Hyalangium gracile: one gene and its partner. The protein of the gene in region 2 binds, or shares a complex with, the protein of the main gene of each other region. Links are inferred from orthologs where the notes say so. Each region holds a gene or a part of one and is shown on either strand. Other genes may lie near its edges.

Region 1 (8,550 bases), on a different replicon or contig from region 2:
CGTTCAGGTCCGTCAGGTTCACCACCGCGTAGATGACGCGGTTGGGCGAGATGAAGCCGAACTTCGGCAGGCGGCGCTGCAGCGGGCTCTGGCCGCCCTCGAAGCCCTCGAACCGCATGTTGCCGGAACGAGCCTTCTGGCCCTTGCCACCGCGGCCGGCCGTCTTGCCCAGACCGGAGCCCTGGCCACGGCCCACGCGCTTCTTGCGGTGCCACGAGTTGTTCGGCCGCTTCAGGTTGTTGAGAGTCGTCATCTTGAAATCCTCGAGCGCGGCGGCCCCGCTTCCAGGGCCCCGCGGAATCAGTCCGTGCTAGCTCTTGGCCGCCTGGGCGCGCGCCCGGTCACGGACGACGATCTTGCGCGGCTTGCGACGCTTGGGCGCCGGAGCCTCCTGGCTCACCGTCTCGCTGGAGACCAGGTGCTTCACCTTGAACACCAGGCCGCGGTTGGACGGAGTGTCCTTCAGCAGCCGCTCGTCCCCGAACTTCTTCAGGCCGAGCCCACGGATGGTGTCCAGCATCTCCTTGGAAGAGCCAGCGGAGCTCTTCACCAGCTTCACCTTGAGCGCCATGACTAGGTCCTCGCCTCACCGGCCAGCTTCGTGGCCTCCACGTCCTTGCCGCGCAGCCGGGAGACCTGCTCGGCCGAGCGCAGCTTCTTCAGCCCCGCCACCGTGGCCTTCAGCACGTTGTGTGGGTTGCGCGAGCCCTGGCTCTTGGTCAGGATGTTGCGGATGCCCGCCGCCTCGAGGACCGCGCGCACCGCGCCACCGGCGATGACGCCCGTACCCTCGCTGGCCGGCTTGAGCAGCACCCACCCGGCGCCGAAGTGGCCCAGGCTCTCGTGCGGAATCGTGTGCCCCATCAGCGGCACGCGGAACAGGTTCTTCTTGGCGTTCTCGCCACCCTTGCGGATGGCCTCGGGAACCTCGTTGGCCTTGCCCAGGCCCACGCCCACGTGACCGTTGCCGTCACCCACCACCACGAGGGCGGCGAACGAGAACCGGCGGCCACCCTTCACCACCTTGGCCACGCGGTTGATGTTCACCACGCGGTCGGTGAGGTCCAGGTCGTTCGGATTGATCGGAGTTGCCACTTGGAGTGCTTCCTTTCGGATTTCTTAGAACTTCAGCCCGGCCTCGCGCGCGGCGTCAGCCACGGCGGCGATGCGCCCCTGGTACGGGAAACCATTGCGGTCGAACACCACCGCCTCGACGTTGGCCGCCTTGCACTTCTCGGCGATGAGCTTGCCCACGCGCTTGGCATCCGCCTTCTTGTCACCCTCGTCCTGCCCCTTGAGCTCCTTGGAGAGCGAGGAGGCGAAGGCGAGCGTCTTGCCCGAGGAGTCATCCACCACCTGGGCGTAGATGTGCTTGAGGCTCTTGTACACCGTGAGCCGAGGGCGCTCGGTGGTCCCCGAGAGCTTCTTGCGGATGCGGTTCTTCCTCTTGATGCGCGGATCGACAGTCGGCATGGCTGATTCCTTTTCCTTCCGGCGGCGATGAGGCCTTCCGCCTCCGGATGATGGCGAGCCCCCAGAGGCGCTCGCCGGGTTGATGAACGTTCAGGGCACGGACGACGACTAGGTCGTACCGGTCTTGCCCTCCTTACGACGAACCTTCTCCTCCGCGTACTTGATGCCCTTGCCCTTGTACGGCTCGGGCGGGCGCAGCGCGCGGATCTTCACGGCGGCGGCCCCCAGGGCCTCCTTGTCCGCCGAGCGCAGCGTCAGGTCCAGCGTGGGCAGGCTCTCCTCGGTGCGAGGCGTCTTGTCCACCTCGGCCGTCACGCCCTCCGGCAGGTTGAACACCACCGGGTGCGAGAAGCCCAGCGCGAACTGGATCGTCTTGCCCTTCACCTCGGCGCGGAAACCGACGCCGCGGATGCTCAGCTTGCGCTCGAAGCCCTTGCTCACGCCCTGAGCGGCGTTGGCCAGGATGGTGCGCGCCAGGCCGTGCAGGCTCCTGGCCTCGCGCGAGTCATCCACGCGCGTCACCACCACATTGCCGTCCTTCACCTCCACCTTCACCTTGGCGGGGAGGTTCACGGACAGCTTGCCCTTGGGGCCCTCGAAGTTGATCTTCGTGCCGGCGACGGTCGCCTTCGACTTCTCGCCCAACTTGATCGGCAGTTTTCCAATGCGACTCATGATGGCCTCGTAAGGTCGGCCCGGCTCGCGCCCCTCTCGGGTCGCGGCGCCAGGCCACTGGCTAGTAGACGGTGCAGAGCAGCTCGCCGCCGATGTTCTGCTTGCGCGCCTCGCCGTCCGACATGATGCCCTTGGACGTGGAGAGCACGGCGATGCCCAGGCCACCGAGCACGCGGGGAATCTCGCGCATGGGGACGTAGCGGCGCAGGCCCGGCTTGGAGACGCGCTTGATGCCGGTGATGGCGCCGGCGCGGTCAGGCCCGTACTTCAGCTGGACGGTGATCTCGCTCTGCGGCTTGCGCTCGTGGACGGTGTAGTCCCCGATGTAGCCCTCGTCCTTGAGGACGCGAGCGATCTCGACCTTGAGCTTCGAGTGGGGAATGACGACCTTGTCGTGCCGCGCACGCGAAGCGTTGCGCAGGCGGGTCAGCATATCGCCGACGGGATCATTGACCGGCTTCATGGGGAACAACCTTCCGTGCGGAGGGCACCTCGGCCCTCCGCGAACTCGACCGCCGCGCCTGCCGGGCCCATCCCGGGGGTTCGCCGCGATCGCACGACTCTGAGGCTTCGGCGCCGGCGTGGCGCCAGGATGCCCCGGGCAACAGCGGCCCCGGGCACCCTCTTCCGGCGACTACCAGGACGACTTGGTCACGCCGGTGATCTCACCGCGCAGCGCGCGCAGGCGCAGGCAGATGCGGCACATCTGGAACTTGCGCAGGAAGGCGCGCGGCCGGCCACACAGCGGGCAGCGGTTGTACTTGCGCACGGAGAACTTCGGCTTGCGCTTCGCCTGGGCGATCTTGGAGAGCTTGGCCATGGAGCTTGGATTCCTCGGGAGTTACTGGCGGAACGGCATGCCGAAGTGACGCATCAGCGCCAGCCCCTGCTCGTCGTTCTTCGCGGTGGTGACGAAGCTGATGTTGAGCCCCTTCACCTTCTCGATCTGGTCGTAGTTGATCTCAGGGAAGATGATCTGCTCGCGCACGCCGAGCGTGTAGTTGCCCTTCCCGTCGAACGCCTTGGGGGACACGCCCTTGAAGTCACGCACGCGCGGCAGCGCCACGGAGATGAGGCGGTCCAGGAACTCGTACATCCGGTCGCCGCGCAGCGTGACGGCGCAGCCGATGGCCTGGCCCTGGCGCAGCTTGAAGTTCGCGATCGACTTGCGAGCGCGCGTCACGACCGGCTTCTGACCGGTGATGGCGCCCAGCTGGTCCACCGCCGACTCCAGGATCTTGTTGTTGGAGAGCGCCTCTCCCAGACCCATGTTGACGACGATCTTCTCGAGCCGCGGCACCTGGAAGGGGTTCTTCAGGCCCAGCTCCTTCATCAGGGCGGGCACTCCCTCCTTGCGGTAGCGCAGCTTCAGCCGCGCCGGCTTCGCCTCGAGGCCCTCCTCGATGTTGGCCGCGAAGCCCGCCTTCTTGACGTCTTCCTTCTTGCGGCCCTTCTTTTCCTTCTTTTCCTTCTTCTCAGCCTGCTCAGGCTTCTTCTCGTCAGCCATTGTCCTGTCCTCTGCTTCGGAGCGCCGTCATGGACCCAGCGGCCCCGATCAGTTCATCCGGAATCTCAGAAACACCGAGAGGGCCCCAGTGCTTCGGGCCCTCGTGTACGCATGCCTGCTCGCCCCTGGCCCCGGGTGGCCAAAGGGCGCGCATACATGCCCCAACCCAAACCCCTAGTCAATCAGGGCGTCGCAGTTCTTGCAGAACCGCTTCTTGCTGTCGCCCTCGGCGCGGATGCCCACCCGGGTCGGCTTGTCGCACTTGGCGCAGACCACCTGGATGTCCGACAGGGCGATGGTGCCCGCCTTCTCGACGATGCCGCCCTCGGGGCTCTGGGCCGTCTTGCGGAGGTGGCGCTTGACCATCCGCAGCCCCTCCACCGTGACACGCCCCGCCTCGCGGTCGATCTTCAGCACCTTGCCGCGCTTGCTCGCCGGGGTCTTCTCCGAGCGCTCGGCGCCCGAGATGACCTGCACGGTGTCTCCAACCTTCAGCTTCTGCATGGCTTCCTCTCTGACTGCTCGCCTGCTGGCCGGGACTACAGAACCTCGGGCGCGAGCGAGATGATCTTCATGAACTTGCGGGCGCGGAGCTCACGGGCGACCGGCCCGAAGATGCGCGTGCCGATGGGCTCCAGGTCCTTGTTGATGAGGACCGCCGAGTTGCCATCGAACTTGATGTAGCTGCCGTCGGGCCGACCCACCTCGGCCTTGGTGCGAACGATGACGGCCTTGGCCACGTCACCCTTCTTCACCTTCGAGTTCGGCAGCGCCTCGCGGATCGACACGACGATCACGTCGCCGATCGACGCGTACTTGCGCTTCGAGCCGCCGAGCACCTTGATGCAGAACACCTTCTTGGCGCCCGAGTTGTCGGCCACGTCGAGCACGCTCGTCATCTGAATCATCTGGAAGTCTCCTCTAAGGTCCTACGAGCGGCCCCGGCCCGGCGAGGGCGGAGCCGCGCGGCTCGAGCCGCCCGCGCCAGGTGGCGGCGGGCTCACGTGGCTCAGACGTTCTTGCTCTTCTCGATCACCTCGACCACCCGCCACCGCTTGTCCTTCGAGGTCGGCCGCGTCTCGGCGATGCGCACGCGGTCACCCTCGTTGATGGTGATCTTCTTCGGGTAGTCGTGGTCCTCGACGTGCGCCTTGTACTTCTCGCGCATGCTCATGATCTTGCCGTACTTGGCGTGCGGCGCGCGGCGCTGGACGGTGACGATCACCGTCTTCTGCATCTTGTTCGAGGTGACGATCCCCACGCGCGTCTTGGGACGGCCGCGGGAGGAGGTCTCGGGAGCGGAGGTGGTCTGGGTCTCTTCAGCCATCGTGAATCTCGCCTGTCAGTCAGTGTCCCCGGGACTTCCCGGTGACGGCAGCCCCTGGGGGCATGCCCTTGAAAGCTACTTGTCCGTCTTCTGCGGAGCCTTCTTCTTCTCCGTCAGCACGGTGAGAACGCGGGCCAGGTCGCGGCGGTGCTGGGTGCGCTGCGAGGGGCTGTCCAGATTGCCCGTCCGCATGCTCAGCTGGTCCTGGAACAGCGTGGTGCGCAGCTCATCCGCGCGCCGCTGCAGGTCCTCCACCGACAACTCCTTCAGTTCCTTGGCAGTCGCCATCTTCGGTCTCCTGGGCGCGGGGCTAGAGTGACAGCGCGCCGCGGGTCACGATCTTGGTGAGCACAGGCAACTTCGCCTGCGCGAGCTTGAGCGCGCTGGTGGCCACGTCGGCCGTCATGCCCTCCATCTCGTAGAGGATGCGGCCCGGCTTCACCACGGCCACGTAGTACTCCACGCCTCCCTTACCGGTACCCATACGGGTCTCGGCGGGCTTCTTCGTGATGGGCTTGTCCGGGAAGATCCGGATCCAGATCTTGCCGCCGCGCTTCACGTGGCGGGTCATCGCGATACGGGCCGCCTCGATCTGCCGCGAGGTGATCCACCCCGGCTGCAGGGACATGAGGCCGTACTCACCATAGGTGAGGTTGCTGCCACGGTGGGCCTTACCCGGGGTGCGGCCCTTGTGCATCTTGCGGAACTTGGTACGAGCAGGCTGAAGCATCGTCGGTGTCCTTCATCCCCGAAGGGGCACCCGTGGGCGCCCCGGGGAGCTCAGAGCTAGCGGTTGGAGGGCATCGGGGCCTGGCCGCCCTTGCCCGGCAGAACCTCGCCGCGGCAGATCCAGACCTTGCAGCCAATCTTGCCGTAGGTGGTCTTCGCCTCGGCGAAGCCGTAGTCGATGTCGGCGCGCAGGGTGTGCAGGGGCACGCGGCCCTCGCGGTACCACTCGTAGCGCGCCATCTCCGCGCCACCCAGGCGGCCCGAGCAGGCCACGCGGATGCCCTTGGCGCCGAACTTCATGGCCGTCTGCAGCGCCTTCTTCATGGCGCGGCGGAAGGCGATGCGGCGCTCGAGCTGGGTGGCGATGTTCTCGGCCACCAGCTGCGCGTCGGTCTCCGCCTTGCGGACCTCGACGATGTTGAGGAAGACCTCGTTCTTGGTGAACTGCTGCAGGTCCTTCTTCACCGTCTCGATGCCCGCGCCGCGCTTGCCGATGACGATGCCCGGGCGCGCGGTGTGGACGTTGACCTTCACCTTGTTGGCCGCGCGCTCGATCTCCACCTTGGAGACGCCCGCGTGGTTGAGCGACTTCTTCACGAACTCGCGGATGCGGATGTCCTCATGCAGCCACTGGGCGTAGTTCTTGTGCTCGAACCACTTGCTGTCCCAGGTCTTGATGACGCCGAGGCGGAACCCGATCGGATGAACTTTCTGTCCCAACGTGCTTCTCCTTAAAGATTGAAGGCCCGGAGGGCTACTTCTTGGCCTCGGCGAGCACCACGTGAACGTGGGCGCTCTTCTTGTTGATGCGCGTGGCCCGGCCCATGGCGCGCGGCATGTACCGGCGCTGGGTGGGAGCCTGGTCCACGGAGATGGTCTTCACGTAGAGCGTGTCCACGTCGACCTGGCCCTTGGACTTGTCGGTGGCGTTGGCCACGGCGCTCTTGATGAGCTTGCCGAGCGGAGCCGCCGCGGCGCGGGGGGTGAACTTCAGGATGTTGAGGGCAGCCTCGACAGGCTTGCCCCGGACGAGCGCAGCCACCGTCGAGAGCTTCCGGGGGGACATGCGGACGTAGCGCAGATGTGCAGTGGACTCCATCGTCATCTCCTAGAGCGGTCCGGATTACTTACCGGGGGCCTTGGCGACCTTCTTCTCCGCCGAGTGCCCGCCGAAGGTCCGAGTCGGCGCGAACTCGCCGAGCTTGTGACCCACCATGTTCTCCGTCACGAACACCGGGATGAACTTCTTCCCGTTGTGAACCGCGAAGGTGTGCCCGACGAACTCCGGCAGGATGGTGGAGCGCCGCGACCACGTCTTCACGACCTTCTTCTGGTTCGTCTTGATCATGTCCTCCACCTTCTTGAGGAGATGATCGTCGACGAACGGTCCCTTCTTGATCGAACGAGCCATTTCAGAATCCCTTTACGAGCTACTGGCTGCGCGGGCCCTGCCGCCGCTTGCTCACGATGAACTTGTCGGTCCGCTTGTTGGTGCGCGTGGTGAGGCCCTTGGTCTTCTTGCCCCACGGCGACACCGGGTGCGGGTTACCCTGGCCGGACTTACCCTCACCGCCACCGTGCGGGTGGTCGACCGGGTTCATCGCCAGACCGCGGACGGTGGGCCGGATGCCCAGCCAGCGGCTCTTACCCGCCTTGCCGACGCGGATGATCTCATGCTCGATGTTGCCGAGCTGGCCGACGGTGGCGCGGCACTCGATGAGCACCTTGCGCACCGCGCCCGAGGGCAGGCGGACCTGGGCGTAGCGGTCCTCCTTGGCCATCAGCTGACCGGAGGTGCCGGCCGAGCGGATGATCTGCGCGCCGCGGCCCGGCTTCAGCTCCACGTTGTGGATGACCGTACCCACCGGGATGTTCAGCAGCGGCAGGCAGTTGCCCGGCCGGATGTCCGCGTTGGGGCCGGCGAACAGCGTGTCGCCCACCGCCAGGCCCACCGGGGCCAGGATGTAGCGCTTCTCGCCGTCCGCGTAGTGCAGCAGCGCGATGTTGGCGGTGCGGTTCGGGTCGTACTCCACGGAGGCGACCTTGGCCGGCACGCCGTCCTTGTCACGACGCTTGAAGTCGATGACGCGGTAGCGGCGCTTGTGACCGCCACCCTGGTGACGGCGGGTGATGTGGCCGTGGACGTTGCGGCCACCGGAGCGCTTGAGCGGCTCGGTGAGGCTCTTCTCCGGCGTGTCCTTGGTGATGTCCGCGAAGTCGGACACCGTCATCAGGCGGCGAGCAGCGGAGGTCGGCTTGTACTTCTTGATGCCCATGGTGGTTTCCTCAGACGGTCAGCGCGGTGCGCCTAGGCCGTCCCTCCCTCGAAGAGCTCGATCTTGTCGCCCTCCTTGAGGGTGACGACGGCCTTCTTGTAGTTGGGGCGCTGGCCGATGCTCTTGCCCACGCGCTTGATCTTGCCGCGGACGATGTTGGTGCGAACGCCCTCGACGGTGACCTTGAAGAGGCTCTCGACCGCGCGAGCCACGTCCACCTTCGTCGCCTTCTTGTCGACGATGAAGGAGTACTGGCGGAACTTCTCGCGGGCCTGGTCCAGCTTCTCGGTGATGAGCGGACCCTTGATGACGTCGTGGATCTTCATGACAGGGCCTCCTGGATGGCCTTGGCGGCCGCGGAGGTCAGCACGAGCTGCTTGTGGCGGAGCACGGACTCGAGGTTGATACCCTCGGGCGGCAGCACATCGAACTGAGCCAGGTTGCGCACGCTGCGGTGCAGGTTGATGTTGCCCTTCTCGTCGATGACCAGGGCGTTCTCCAGCTTCAGGCGCTTGGTCAGCACGTCGAAGGCCTGCTTGCTCTTCGGGGCGTCGAGCTTGAAG
Region 2 (8,792 bases):
CTCCAGCATCGTCCGGGAGATCCTTCGCTTCGAGCGCTCGGCCATCGAGCGGGGTGATGCGGGAGGCCATCGCCTGGCCGAAGCCCTCTCTGGTTCCGTCCTGCGCGAGGATCCGCGCGACGACGACCCTCTGCTCGGCTACCTCCTCTCGCACTGCGGCGACTTCGTTACTCCACAGGAGAACAAAGCAGCCTTCACCGGAACGCTGCGGACACCCGAGGGCGAGCGCTGGGCCACGGATGATCCCCAGGTGCTGACGCTGCTGGCCCACGGAAAGAAGGCCTTCACGGCCGCTCTCGAGAAAAGGTTGCTCGCGGACCACCCGGACAAGGTCGTCATCAACCGCTGCCCGAAGTGTGGCGGCATCGCCCGGACGCCCAAGGCCCGGCAGTGCCGCTTCTGCCACCACTCCTGGCACGACAAGCGCTGAGCCGGGAGGCTCGACCCGCCGAGGACCTGTTCCGAACTGGTATGACAAGCATACCGGTTCGTGCGGACCGAGCCCGACGAGGCGCCTCCCGGGCCGCGCTCAGATGTTCACGGTCCCCTCGGCCAGCTGCGGCAGGCCGGGGTGGTTCGTGACGAGCAGCACCTGAGTCAGCGTGCCCAGGTGCTTGAGCATCCGGCCGATCAGCGGCAGCTTCACCTCGTCCATGCCGGCGAACGGGTGCTCCAGGATGAACGGGTACTTCACCCGGGCGCTCACCTTCTCCACCACCGTCATCCGCAGCGCCAGGTAGTACATGTCCATGTCTCGAGGAGGGATCTCCCCCACCCCGAGTTGCTGGCCCGGCACGAACACCGAGCCCAGGCCGTCCTTGTCCCACTCGACGCCCAGGTAGCGCCGATCCGTGAGGGCGCTCAGGTACTGGGTGCACCGGTCCCGCAGCAGCCCCGCCACCGTGGGCACGTCCATGGACAACAGATCCGCGGCCACCTTCATCAGCACCGGGGACGGGTCCTCCATCGGCCCCGAGGCCGCCCCCATGCCAGGATCCGCGGCTCCCGCCGCCATGGGCACCGCTCCGGACTTCGCCAGCGCGATGGACTCCTTCGTCCGGGAGAGCTCCCGCTCCACCTCGCGCAGATCGCGCACGAACGAGCCCTTCTTCCCGATCTCCGCGTTGAGCTGCTCGATCTGCTCCTTGATGGAGTCGCGCTGCTGCCCCGCTGCCACGTACTCCGGATCGGACTCCATGGCCGTGAGCTGATCGCGCAGCTCGGTGAGCCGCTGCTCCAGCAGCCCCTTGCGCTCGAACATGGCGGGGATCTCCTCGGGCGTCTCCACATCGAGCGCCTTCAGAGCCCTGCGCACCGGCGCGGCATCGACCTCGAACTCCTCGAGGATCTTCTTCTCGCGCGCGGAGAACATGCCCTCCTTGCTGCGCACATTCGACGTCTTCGACAGATCGTCCACGTACCGCAGCGCCACCATCGCCGCCCACCCGAAGGCGGGGATGTCCAGCAGCGTCAGGTAGCGCCACCCCGTGTCCAGCACCGCGCCCAGGATGATGCCCATCAGCAGGAACAGCGATCCGGCGCCCACCCCCACCCAGAAGAGGGGGTTCTTCTTCAACGGCTCCACGGCCACGGGCGCCGCCTGCGCCTCCTGCTCGCGCTCCTGCGCCAGCCGGTTCAGCGCATCCTCCCGCCGAGCCACCGCCTTGGGGTAGCGCTCCACGCGGGTGAGGATGTCGGCCGGCAACCCCAGCGACTCAGGCGTGGGCGCCGCGTTCCACGCGTTCTCCGCGTCGCGCACGGCCACCCGGAGGCCCTCGGTGCTCTTCAGCTTCCGCTCCACCTCGAAGAGCTGCGAGTTGAGGCCGTCCAGCTTGAACTGGAGATCCTCCATCACTCGCGACTTCACGAGCTCCTCCTCCAGCTCCTTGAGCTTCGCCTCGGCAGCGGGGATGTCCTCCGCGGGCGCCACGGCCTGGGTGCTGGCCAGTCCAGACAAGGAAGGGTTGCTGCCCAGGGCGGGCATGCCGGGATGACTCCCGCCCACGCCCGGCAGCGACGGACGCTTCAGATCCGGCTTGGAGGTGCGCACCCGTGGCTTGCGTGAGGGCATCTGCCCGGGCGTCAGCGAGTACACGTGCTCCCAGGCCGTGCGCGACGGCAGGCCCACCTGCGCTCGCAGGAACTGGGCGATCTCCGTCGAGTCCTGGGACACCAGCTCCGGCGGTTGGCCCGGCGCCGTCTGCTTGTGCAGCGTCCCCACCCCGCCCAGATCCCGCAGCAGGCGGTAGGTGAGGTTGTCCTGGCCCACCAGGGTGAGGGCCGCCTTGGCGGCCTTCTGGCCCTGTGCCGCGAACCGGGCGTCCTCGCCGCGCCCATCGGCATACAGGAGCGCCAGCGAGAGCGCCGCCAGCGGGCTGATCTCACCACCGGGCGGCTTGAGGACGAGGAAGCCCTGCTTGAAGGGGAAGCGGCCCTGCGGGGAGAAGCCCCGGACGTTCTGGACGGCGACCTCGGTGAAGTGCATGCGCGGCCCCATTCTAGCGCACAAAAGCAGAGAGGAGCGTCCTGGAACGGACACTCCTCTCGGTACCGCGAAAGGCTGTGACGTGGGGCCGTGAGGACCCCGGCCGACTAGGCCCCGGCGGCGGGCTTGGTGGCCTTCTTGCCCTCGGCGGACGGCGCCGGGGTGTTGTCCTCCTGCACGTCCACGCGGGAGGCCTTGCCCTTGAGGTCGCGGAGGTAGAAGAGGCGGTTGCGGTTCACGCTGCCGCGCGAGAGGACCTCGATCTTCTCGTAGCGGGGGCTGTGCAGCGGGAAGATGCGCTCCACGCCGACGCCGAAGGACACCTTGCGCACGGTGAAGCTGGCGCGGTTGTTGCCCTTCTTCTTGCGGATGACGACGCCCTCGAAAGCCTGGACGCGCTCCTTCTCACCCTCCTTCACCTTCCAGTGAACTCGAACCGAGTCGCCGGTCCGGAAGTCGACCAGCTCCTTGCGCAGGTGCTTGGCTTCGACGTACTCGATGGCGCTGTGACGCATGACGGACTCCAGAAATCTTGTGGTGCGAAAGACCAGTAAGAGGGGGGCCTAGTAGCAGAGAGAGGCGAGTCGGACAAGTCCGCAGATCGTCCTGTGTTTCGCCCTGCCCGTCCCGGAGTCCAACCCCGGCGCTACAGGTCTTCCTCCCTCAGGTTCAGCAGCTTCTGGTCCGCTGGCCCGAGCTCCAGGCGGGCGAAGAGGTCCGGCCGGCGCTCCCGGGTGAGCATCAGGGCCTTCCAGCGCCTCCAGCGGGCAATCCGGGCGTGATCCCCGGACTGGAGCACCGCGGGCACCTCCGCGCCCCGGAACACGGGCGGCCGGGTGTACTGGGGGTGCTCCAGCAGCCCCTCCTCGAAGCTCTCGCTGACGTGGGACGCCTGGTTGCCCAGCACCCCAGGGAGCAGCCGGGCCACCGCGTCCACCACCGCCAGCGCCGCGATCTCCCCGCCCGTGAGGATGAAGTCCCCCAGGGACAGCTCCCCGTCCAGGTACCCCATCACCCGCTCGTCCACGCCCTCGTACCGGCCGCAGATGAGGATCAGCCCCGGCGCGTGGCTGACGAGCTCGCGCGCCCGGGCCTGGGTGAACGTGGGCCCCCGAGGGCTCATCAGCAGCACCTTCGCGCCCGGGTTTCGGGCCCGCGCCGCCTCGATGGCCGCCACCAGCGGCTCCACCTTCATCACCATGCCCGCGCCGCCGCCGTAGGGCGTGTCGTCCGTGACGCGGTGCTTGCCCTCGGCGTACTCGCGGATGTCCGTGGCGGTGACGGCCAGCTTGCCCCGCTCTCGCGCCTTGCCGAGGATGCTCTCGCTCACGTACCCGGACACCATCCCAGGGAAGAGCGTGAGGATCTCCACCGGGTACATCAGCCCTCCTCCTCCCCCACGTACTCGGGCGGCTTGATGACGATCCGCCCTCCCGGCACGTCCACGGAGGGGACGAACTCATCGGCGAAGGGGACGATCAGCTCGGGCTTGCCCGGCCCTTGGATGACGAGGTTGGGCACCTCGCCGGTGGCCCAGAGCTCCACCACCTTGCCCAGCTCCTGGCCCGCCTCGTCCACGGCGGTGAGCCCCACCAGATCGCCCTGGAAGTACTCGCCCTCGGAGGGAGGCTCCAGATCCTCGCGGTAGACGAACACCGTGGAGCCGACCAGTCCCTCGGCGTCCTCGCGCGTCTCCACTCCCTCGAAGGCGATGATGTCCTCCTTGGGCGTGGGCCGCAGGGACTCGATGCGCAGCTCCCGCTCCTGGCCTGCGCGGGTGCGCACGCGCACGCGCTCCACGGCCGCGAGCGTCTGCGAGCCGGGATCGAACGGGCGCACGGCGATCTCGCCCCGGATGCCATGGGCCCGGGCCACATAGCCCAGCTCCAAGAGAGGCCGGGGCGTCACTGGGCGTCGGGGGCGGGAGGCGCCGCGGGAGCCGCCACCGGGGCGGGCGCCGCGCGCCGATCGTCGAGGATCTCGAGGCGGACCTTCTGCCCTTGCTTCTGGGCGGCGGCGCTCAGCAACGTCCGGAGGGCATTCACGGTCCGCCCGTCACGGCCGATCACCTTGCCGACGTCCTCGGGAGCGACCTTCAGCTCATAGAGCCGGGCGCCGTCCACCTCGGACACACGCAGGCCCACCTGGTCTGGTTGGTCGACCAGGGCCCGCGCGAGATAAGTGAGAAGTTGCTCCACGTCCGGTCAGATCCGGTCGGGATCAGGCCGTGGGAGGCGTGGCCTTGGCCGCGCGCTTGATGAGCTCGCCCACCGTCTCGGAAGGCGTCGCGCCCGTCTTCAGCCAGTACTGGAGCCGCTCCTGGTTGAACTCCACCTTCGGGGGGTTCAGGTTCGGATCGTAGGCCCCCACGGCCTCGATGAACTTGCCATCCCGGGGGTTCCGGGAGTCGGTGGCAACCACGTGGTAGTACGGCTTCTTCTTGGCGCCCGCGCGGGCGAGACGGAGGACGACGGCCATTGAACAGACTCCAGTGAAAACAGCAGGTAACGAAAATTTGTAGGAGGGCGCGCTATTAGCGTCCCTGCCTCGGGATTGTCAAGGAAGCTCGGTAGCTTGCGTCGCCTGCGAGGCATCCTGCCCGCCCCGGTTGGCGAGCTGCCCACAGGCGCCGGCGATGTCCCGGCCTCGATTCTGTCGGATGAAGGCGGCGATGTGGCCCTCGGCGAGGATGGCGCGGAAGGCCTCCGCCCGCTCCTCCATGGTGGTCTGGAAGCCCAGGCCGGGGTTCTCGTTGTAGGGGATGAGGTTCACCTTGGCGGGGATGCCCTTGAGCAGCTCGATGAGCCGGTAGGCGTCCTCGTCGCTGTCGTTGAAGCCCCTCAATAGTACGTACTCAAACGTAATCCGCCGGCCCTGGCGCAGGGGGAACTTGCGGCACGCCTCCAGCAGGGCGGCGATGTTCCACTTGCGGTTGACGGGCATCGTCTTGCTGCGCTGCTCGTCGGTGCTGGCGTTGAGCGAGATGGCCAGCTTGACGTCCGTCTCCTGGCCGAAGCGCTCGATCATGGGCACCAGGCCCACGGTGGAGACGGTGATGTGGCGGTGGGAGAAGTTGGGCCCTTCCTCGGACTGGAGGATGGAGAGCGCCGTCTTGAGGTTCTCGAAGTTGTGGAGCGGCTCGCCCATGCCCATGAACACCAGGTTGCTGAGCGGGCGGTAGGTCTCCAGGCCCTCGAGCTGGCGCACCTCGCGGTTGACGCGGTGCACCTGGGCGACGATCTCTCCGGGGGTGAGGTTGCGCTTGAGCCCCAGGGTGCCCGTCATGCAGAACGAGCACGCCATGGCGCAGCCCACCTGGGTGGAGACGCACAGCGTCTTGCGGTCCTCGGAGGGCATGTAGACGGACTCGATGTAGCGTCCATCGCGCGTCTTGAAGCGGTACTTGATGGTGCCATCCATCGAGCGCTGCTCGAGATCCTTCTCGAGCGGGACGATCTCGGCGCGCTCCTTGAGCTTCTGGCGCAGGGCCTTGGACAGGTCCGTCATCTCGTCGAACGAGGTGACGCCGCGCTGGTGGATCCAGCGGAAGACCTGCCCGGCGCGGAAGGCGCGCTCGCCCAGCTGCTCGGTGAGGAAGCGGGTCAGTCCCTCCAGCGTGAGGCTGGACACGTCGACGAGCTTCGCCGGCGCGGGCGCGGGCAGCGGCGTGGTGTCAGGAGTGGTGACGGAGGGCTCGGACATCATCAGGGTTCTAACGAGGGGTGTAGGGGGGAGCCTTCCCACATCTGGGGGCGGCAAGTCAAAGGCGCGCTCGCCAGGTCGCCAGCAGCCCCGCGAATTGGGAGAATGCGCCGCCGCCCTTCCCCGCCGTCCAGGAGCCAACCCACCTCATGAGCCAGGAAACCATCCACCTCGTGCAGAAGGCCTTCGAACTCACGATGAAGCGCGACATGGAGGCGCTGCGCGAGCTCGTCACACCGGACTACCACCTCTGGACCACCTACCCCGCCCACCTGCCCTTCAGCGGAGAGGCGCGGGGCCCGGAGGACAGCGCGGCGCTGATGCTGCGCCTGACCAATGCGTTCGAGATTCTCGGCGCCGAGGTGAGGGGCATCGTCACGCAGCCGGACATGGCCGTCGTCATCGTCGAGGAGAAGCTGCGCTCGAGGGAGACCGGGAAGACGACCACCAACAACGTCGTGAGCGTCATGACGCTGCGGGACGGCAAGCTCGCCTCCTCGCGCATCTTCGCGGACACCTTCGCCATCAGCGAGGTCCTCCGCCAGGACGCGCCCCCCGAGCGCGCCTCCCGCCCCAAGAAGAGCCCGGCGAAGAAGAACACCGTGAAGGCGGGCAAGAAGGCCGCGGCGCCGGCGAAGAAGAACACCGTCCGGGCGGCCAAGGCCCCGAAGGGCGCGGCCCGGGGCAAGAAGAGCACGGCCCGGGCTCGCGCCTGAGCGCGGGCACCGGGCCGTAGGTCCCATCGACATCGGGGCAGGAAGGACTACTTCTTGCCCTGGTACTCGTACGAGTGGATCTCGGTCTCGCGGAAGAAGTAGGCGACCTCGATCTTCGCGTTCTCGAGGCTGTCCGAGCCGTGCACCGTGTTCTTGTCGATGCTGGTGGCGAACTCCTTGCGGATGGTGCCCGGGGCGGCGTTGGCCGGGTTGGTGGCGCCCATGATCTCGCGGTTGGCGGCCACGGCGTTCTCACCCTCCAGCACCATCAGCACCACGGGGCCAGAGATCATGAAGCTGACCAGATCCTTGAAGAAGGGGCGCGCCTTGTGCACGGCGTAGAAGCCCTCGGCCTGCGCCTGGGACAGGTGCTGCAGGCGGATGGCGACGGGCTTCAGGCCCTTCTCCTCGAACTTGGAGATGATCTTGCCGATGATGCCCTTCTCCAGCCCGTCCGGCTTGATGATGGAAAGCGTACGCTCGATGGCCATGTGGTGGTCCTCGTGTCTTGAGTGAGAGGTGGAACGGCTAGCGGTTCTTCTTGGGGGCGCCGCGCTTGAGCGCCTCCTGGAGCGTGGTGCCCAGCTCCGTGGGGCTGGCGGCCATGAGGAAGCCGGCGGCCTCCATGGCCTTGATCTTCTCCGAGGCGGTGCCCTTGCCGCCGGAGATGATGGCGCCCGCGTGGCCCATGCGCTTGCCCGGAGGCGCGGACTGGCCCGCGATGAAGCCGGCGATGGGCTTGGTGAACTCGCGCGCCACGTACTCGGCGGCGGCCTCCTCGGCGCTGCCGCCGATCTCGCCGATCATGATGACGGCGTCCGTCTCCGGATCGGCGTTGAACAGCTTGAGGCAGTCGATGAAGTCCGTGCCGTTGACCGGATCACCGCCGATGCCCACCGCGGTGCTCTGGCCCAGGCCCAGCTGGGTGAGCTGGTGCACGGCCTCGTACGTCAGCGTGCCCGAGCGCGACACCACGCCGATGCGGCCCGGCTTGTGGATGTGGCCCGGCATGATGCCGATCTTGCACTTGGCGCCCGGGGTGATGACGCCGGGGCAGTTGGGGCCGATGAGGCGAATGCCCGGCTTGCCCTGCAGGTAGCGCTTGGCGCGCACCATGTCGTTGACGGGGATGCCCTCGGTGATGGTGATGATGAGGGCGACGCCCGCATCAGCGGCCTCCATGATGGAGTCCGCGGCGAACGGCGGCGGGACGAAGATGACGGAGGTGTTGGCGCCCGTCTGCTTCACCGCGTCGGCCACGGAGTTGAAGACGGGGACCTTGCCCTCGAAGTCGGTGCCGCCCTTGCCCGGGGTGACGCCGGCCACCAGCTTCGTGCCGTACTCCAGCATCTGCTTGGAGTGGAACGAGCCCGCCGAGCCCGTGATGCCCTGGCAGAGGACCTTCGTGTTCTCGTTGACGAGGATGCTCATGAGGTGACTCTCGTAAAGACGGGGTGACGGAGGGGCTACTTGACCGCGGCCACGGCCTTCTCGGCGGCCTGGCGCAGGTTGTCCGCGGGGGTGATGGCGAGCCCGGAGTTGCGCAGCAGCTCCTTGCCCTTCTCCACGTTGGTGCCCTCGAGCCGCACCACCAGCGGCACCTTGAGCTGCACCTCCTTGGCGGCGGCGATGATGCCCTCGGCGATGACGTCGCACTTCATGATGCCGCCGAAGATGTTGACCAGCACCGCCTTCACGTTCGCATCGGCGAGGATCAGCTTGAAGGCCGCCGTCACCTTCTCCTTGCTGGCGCCGCCGCCCACGTCCAGGAAGTTGGCCGGGCTGCCGCCCACCAGCTTGATGGTGTCCATGGTGGCCATGGCCAGGCCCGCGCCGTTCACCATGCAGCCGATGTTGCCGTCCAGCGCGATGTAGGCCAGATCGTACTC

What was found.
Region 1: the proteins of rimM (region 2) and rpsS are in contact, whole or in part, in a crystal structure (PDB 3A1P), measured with the Thermus thermophilus proteins. The link is inferred for Hyalangium gracile from one-to-one orthologs. Residues at the interface, in WP_008632437.1 of Thermus thermophilus: Val4, Glu5, Ile6, Gly7, Arg8, Arg22, Gly23, Glu24, Val26, Leu84, Glu85, Glu86, Gly87, Arg88, Tyr89, Tyr90, Tyr91, Phe92, Leu94, Asp111, Ile112, Leu113, Asp114, Ala115, Gly116, Ala117, Gln118, Asp119, Val120, Ile122; in WP_011173711.1 of Thermus thermophilus: Lys28, Arg29, Leu30, Lys32, Thr48, Gln56, His57, Val58, Pro59, Val60, Tyr61, Thr63, Met66, Glu73, Phe74, Pro76, Thr77, Arg78, Arg81, His83, Gly84, Lys85, Glu86, Ala87, Lys88, Ala89, Thr90, Lys91, Lys92, Lys93.

Annotation. Positions count from the first base shown.
Region 1 is NZ_JAHXBG010000030.1:1,007-9,556, reverse strand. What follows is about bases 5,479-8,190. They hold rpsS (30S ribosomal protein S19), read right to left. Parts: upstream 7,123-8,190; coding sequence 6,835-7,122; downstream 5,479-6,834. Other genes in these bases: KY572_RS39340 (50S ribosomal protein L23), read right to left, coding at 8,020-8,190; rplB (50S ribosomal protein L2), read right to left, coding at 7,142-7,987; rplV (50S ribosomal protein L22), read right to left, coding at 6,466-6,810; rpsC (30S ribosomal protein S3), read right to left, coding at 5,769-6,431; rplP (50S ribosomal protein L16), read right to left, coding at 5,479-5,712. Also shown: rplO (50S ribosomal protein L15), read right to left, coding at 1-253; rpmD (50S ribosomal protein L30), read right to left, coding at 311-571; rpsE (30S ribosomal protein S5), read right to left, coding at 574-1,095; rplR (50S ribosomal protein L18), read right to left, coding at 1,120-1,473; rplF (50S ribosomal protein L6), read right to left, coding at 1,582-2,148; rpsH (30S ribosomal protein S8), read right to left, coding at 2,210-2,611; KY572_RS39395 (type Z 30S ribosomal protein S14), read right to left, coding at 2,783-2,968; rplE (50S ribosomal protein L5), read right to left, coding at 2,990-3,655; rplX (50S ribosomal protein L24), read right to left, coding at 3,830-4,159; rplN (50S ribosomal protein L14), read right to left, coding at 4,195-4,563; rpsQ (30S ribosomal protein S17), read right to left, coding at 4,665-4,982; rpmC (50S ribosomal protein L29), read right to left, coding at 5,058-5,270; more of rplP, read right to left, coding at 5,293-5,478; more of KY572_RS39340, read right to left, coding at 8,191-8,313; rplD (50S ribosomal protein L4), read right to left, coding at 8,310-8,550. UniProt on the Escherichia coli protein: In the E.coli 70S ribosome in the initiation state it has been modeled to contact the 23S rRNA of the 50S subunit forming part of bridge B1a; this bridge is broken in the model with bound EF-G.
Region 2 is NZ_JAHXBG010000015.1:158,829-167,620, forward strand. The notes cover bases 2,630-5,583. They hold rimM (ribosome maturation factor RimM), read right to left. Parts: upstream 4,394-5,583; coding sequence 3,866-4,393; downstream 2,630-3,865. Other genes in these bases: rplS (50S ribosomal protein L19), read right to left, coding at 2,630-3,000; trmD (tRNA (guanosine(37)-N1)-methyltransferase TrmD), read right to left, coding at 3,132-3,866; KY572_RS28440 (KH domain-containing protein), read right to left, coding at 4,390-4,683; rpsP (30S ribosomal protein S16), read right to left, coding at 4,706-4,963; rlmN (23S rRNA (adenine(2503)-C(2))-methyltransferase RlmN), read right to left, coding at 5,042-5,583. In the rest of the region: KY572_RS28415 (hypothetical protein), read left to right, coding at 1-430; KY572_RS28420 (ATP-binding protein), read right to left, coding at 530-2,485; more of rplS, read right to left, coding at 2,593-2,629; more of rlmN, read right to left, coding at 5,584-6,187; KY572_RS28455 (nuclear transport factor 2 family protein), read left to right, coding at 6,337-6,903; ndk (nucleoside-diphosphate kinase), read right to left, coding at 6,951-7,394; sucD (succinate--CoA ligase subunit alpha), read right to left, coding at 7,432-8,334; sucC (ADP-forming succinate--CoA ligase subunit beta), read right to left, coding at 8,370-8,792. UniProt on the Escherichia coli protein: One of at least 4 proteins (Era, RbfA, RimM and RsgA/YjeQ) that assist in the late assembly stage of the 30S ribosomal subunit.